One region of the Psychrobacillus sp. FSL K6-1267 genome, then DNA from elsewhere that is predicted to be linked to it. Evidence: riboswitches for the same ligand, from Rfam matches in the RefSeq annotation. Region 1 holds a riboswitch; the other holds the start of a gene.
What was found. Region 1 has a riboswitch for S-adenosylmethionine ahead of metK (methionine adenosyltransferase). Riboswitches for the same ligand answer to the same signal wherever they lie in the genome.
Positions count from the first base shown of each region.

Region 2: another riboswitch for S-adenosylmethionine. It lies ahead of MHB55_RS15180 (methionine ABC transporter ATP-binding protein); the one in region 1 lies ahead of metK (methionine adenosyltransferase).

Region 1 covers NZ_JBBOOR010000001.1:2,817,345-2,819,550, reverse strand. Annotated here, with positions in the region: gene pckA (phosphoenolpyruvate carboxykinase (ATP)) at 1-651, opposite strand, end outside; SAM riboswitch class I at 870-986, shown strand; gene metK (methionine adenosyltransferase) at 1,177-2,206, shown strand, end outside.
Region 2 covers NZ_JBBOOR010000001.1:2,942,009-2,944,214, reverse strand. Annotated here, with positions in the region: gene gcvH (glycine cleavage system protein GcvH) at 1-279, shown strand, start outside; gene MHB55_RS15190 (toprim domain-containing protein) at 356-706, shown strand; gene MHB55_RS15185 (thioredoxin family protein) at 718-1,038, shown strand; SAM riboswitch class I at 1,078-1,182, shown strand; gene MHB55_RS15180 (methionine ABC transporter ATP-binding protein) at 1,274-2,206, shown strand, end outside.

The DNA.
Region 1 (2,206 bases):
GTGCATAGGCAAAATATTTTGTTCTGGCAATAAATAGTTCATAATAGAGAAGATAGATTTTTTCATTTCTCCTGCGTATTCTGTTCCACCAATTAAAACAATACGTTTTTCCATAGAAACAATGATAAAAGTCTCTGAATTTGTTCCATCAATAGCAGGATCTGCTTTGAAGTTTGGTGCGCTGATTACAGTAAAGTCTGCTTTATGAGCTACTAACTCTTCTTCAGAAGGACGGATAAATAGTTGGTGAGCAAAAAGGTTATGCCAAGCATACTCGTTTATTACTTGAATGCTTAGACGCGAATCCTTATCAGCACCAGCAAATCCTTTGAATACAAATAGTTCATTTTGTTCTTTTAAATAGTTCATAACTTTTGTATATAGTGCTTCAAAATGAGAAGATGAGATAGGTTGGTTTACAGAGCCCCAATCGATTTTGTCTTTTGAGATAGGTTCATCAACAATATACTTGTCTTGTGGAGAACGTCCTGTATATTTGCCTGTCTCTGCTTTAACAGCTCCAGTTGAAGTTAGTACTGCTTCTCCTCTAGAAGTAGCTTTTTCCACCAATTGTGGTACTGATAATTGAAGGCTAATGTTGTTACCAGCTAACAATTCGTTCAGTTCGCTCACAGTATCGATTGAATTCATTTAGTATTACCATCCTTTTTTAATTTTTATCTCTTCATGTAAATAGTCAACATAAAGAGGATTTTTCATTGATATGTGAAATAGTATAACACATTACACTAAATAGTCTACACTAATAGAAGCCCATTATTGGAATAATTTTTGTTTTTGAGAAAAAATTACATTTAATCGGTTGACTTATAACTAATTTTTACGTATGATGGTGAATTGAACGGATACTCTTATTCCGAGCTGGTGGAGGGGTCAGGCCCTGTGAAACCCGGCAACCTGTAATTGAAAAATCATTACAAAGGTGCCCAACCTGAGACAAGGTGAAATTCCTTGATTGATAAGAGTGAAAGGTGTTTATGATATTAATCCCTTTCCTCATGTAATTACGTGAGTGAAAGGTTTTTTTATTTTACATCGCCCTAAATCCTTGTGTGCCAAGTCCGAAGCAGCTTCAAGTTTACTATTGGCTTGACATGGGAATGAGTACCGTATCAATTCCTGAGAGAAATCTCGCAGGATATAGGAGGGAATCTTTTGACACAACGTCGATTATTTACATCGGAGTCAGTAACAGAAGGGCATCCAGATAAAATTTGTGACCAAATTTCTGATGCTATATTAGATGCAATTTTAACGGAAGACCCTAATGCACGAGTTGCTTGTGAAACAACCGTTACTACAGGTTTAGTGTTAGTTGCAGGAGAAATAACAACTTCTACATATGTAGACATACCTAAAGTTGTACGTTCGACTATCCAAGAAATTGGTTATACACGTGCTAAATACGGCTTTGACTCTGAAACTTCAGCAGTTTTAACTGCGATTGATGAGCAATCCGCTGATATTGCTATGGGTGTAGACCAAGCGCTAGAGGCTAGAGAAGGTGCGATGACTGATTCAGATATCGAGGCTATTGGAGCAGGAGACCAAGGGTTAATGTTTGGTTACGCATGTAATGAAACTCCAGAGCTTATGCCATTACCAATCAGTCTAGCTCACAAACTTGCCCGTCGCTTAGCACAGGTTCGCAAGGATGAAACTTTAGACTACTTACGACCAGACGGTAAAACACAGGTAACAGTTGAATATGATGAAAATAACAACCCTGTTCATATTGATACGATTGTTATTTCTACACAACATCACCCAGAAATAACTTTAGAACAAATCCAAAGAGATTTAAAAGAGCATGTTATAAAACCGGTAGTACCTACTGATTTAATAACAGAGGAAACGAAATACTTTATTAACCCGACGGGACGCTTTGTTATTGGTGGTCCTCAAGGTGATGCTGGACTAACTGGACGTAAAATTATTGTTGATACATACGGAGGTTATGCTCGCCATGGAGGAGGAGCTTTCTCTGGAAAAGATCCAACAAAAGTAGACCGTTCTGCAGCTTATGCCGCTCGTTATGTAGCAAAAAATATTGTTGCTGCTGGTCTTGCAGATCGCTGTGAGGTACAACTAGCGTATGCAATCGGTGTAGCACAACCAGTTTCTATCGCAATCGATACATTTGGTACAGGAAAAGTAGCAGAGGCGGATTTAGTATCATATATCC
Region 2 (2,206 bases), 120 kb from region 1:
CTAGGAGACATCGTTTTTGTTGAACTTCCACAAGTTGGAGATGAAATTAAAGCAGGAGATGCTTTTGGTAGCGTTGAATCAGTAAAAACAGTTTCGGAACTATATGCACCAATTAGCGGTAAAGTAGTGGAAGTAAATGCTGAGCTAGAAGATAGCCCCGAATTCGTTAATGAATCACCTTATGAAAATGCTTGGATGATCGTTGTTGAGCCTTCTGATTTATCAGAAGTGGACAGCTTATTGTCTCCAGAAAAGTATGAAGAATTAATTGCAGAGTAATAATGAAAACGCCGGTTAATAATCGGCGTTTTTTTCATATAATAAAGGAAAGGTAACAAGTTGGGAGAGAAGCTAAATGGCACATGTATTTAGTGATAAAATAATTCTCGTCGAGGGAAGGTCTGATAAACTACAATTGTTGACCCTTCTCGATGAATCTCCAGAAATCATTTGTACAAATGGAACGATATCCGATGTAAAATTGGAGGAGCTTTTAAGCCCTTATGATGGCTTGCCGATTTATGCTTTTCTAGATGCCGACAAATCTGGCGAACAAATACGCTCGGTTGTCAGGAAGGAATATCCTGAGGCAATTCACCTCTATACAAATCCTATGTATGGTGAAGTGGCGAATACCCCGGCGAAGGTTTTGGCATCCATATTAAAACGTGTTAATATTAAGGTGAAAAAAGAATTTTTGCCTTAGGATGATGTGTAATGAATGAGTGGACTAAAGAGCAATGGGAAAGCATAAAAGATAACTCTCCACTTTCCTTATTTTATATTTATACCCCTATGTGTGGTACGTGTCAGATTGCAAGCAAGATGATAAACGTCATTAAAGAGATGGTTTCTGATCCAATTGGCCAAGCAAATATTAACTTTCTTGGTGATTTGGCAATAGAACAAGAAATTGAAAGTGTACCTTGCTTATTAATATCTAAAAATGGCAGGGTAGAAAAAAAGATTTATGCGTTTCAATCCGTACCCTATCTATTGGAAACAATAAAAACTATTGACGAAAACAAGATCCTATGATAACATTCGTTGTGTTGAAAAAATAATTTAATAGTGTCGCTCTTATTGAGAGAGGTGGAGGGAAGTGCCCTACGAAGCCCGGCAACCGTCGCGAAAGTGAAATGGTGCCAAGTCACGCAAAGCTATAGCTTTGAGAAATGAGAGAATGGATGAGTGTTATTTGAAATTGATAACCTACACCCCTTCTGCTCTTTTGCAGAAGGGGTTTTTTAATAGGAAAGGTGGCTAGATTTACATGATTAGTTTAAAGGAAGTTTCGAAAAGATTTATTACAAAGCAAGGAGAAATCGTTGCTGTTGATAATGTAAATCTGGACATACAGCGTGGAGAAATATTTGGGATTATTGGTTATAGCGGAGCCGGTAAAAGTACATTGATCCGCTTATTGAATGGCTTAGAAAAACCTTCTGTCGGCCAAATAGTTGTGAATGGGCAAGAGATTACTTCCATAAATGAGGAGAAGCTCCGTGGCTTCCGTCAAAAGGTAAGTATGATCTTCCAGCATTTCAATCTTTTATGGTCGAGAACAGTCGCTGAAAATATAGCATTTCCTCTAGAAATTGCTGGAGTTCCGAAGGACAAAAGAAAAGCCAGAGTAGAGGAGCTTTTGAACCTTGTTGGTCTAGAGGGCAGAGGAGATTCTTATCCTTCACAATTATCTGGTGGGCAAAAGCAGCGTGTAGGAATTGCTAGGGCTTTAGCTAATGGACCAGAGGTATTGCTTTGTGATGAGGCAACATCTGCTCTTGATCCTGAAACGACCGATTCAATACTAGACCTACTAGTCAGCATCAACGAAAAACTAGGATTAACAATTGTATTGATTACACACGAAATGCAAGTTATTCAAAAGATTTGTAACCGAGTAGCTGTTATGGAAAATGGGCAAGTTGTAGAAGAGGGAGATGTGCTAGAGGTTTTCCAAAAGCCACAACAGGCTATTACTAAACGTTTCGTCTCTCAAATTTCTGATTCCAACCAGCCAGTGCAAACGATTCAAAAACTAGTCCAGCTTTATCCAAATGGTAAGCTAGTCAAGCTCGTTTTTGTCGGTGAAACCACAGAGCAGCCAATTCTTTCAAGATTAATCAAACAGTTTGATTTAGAAGTTAATATTGTGCAAGGTAACATCTCTCATACGAAGAGTGGAGCTTTCGGTACACTAATT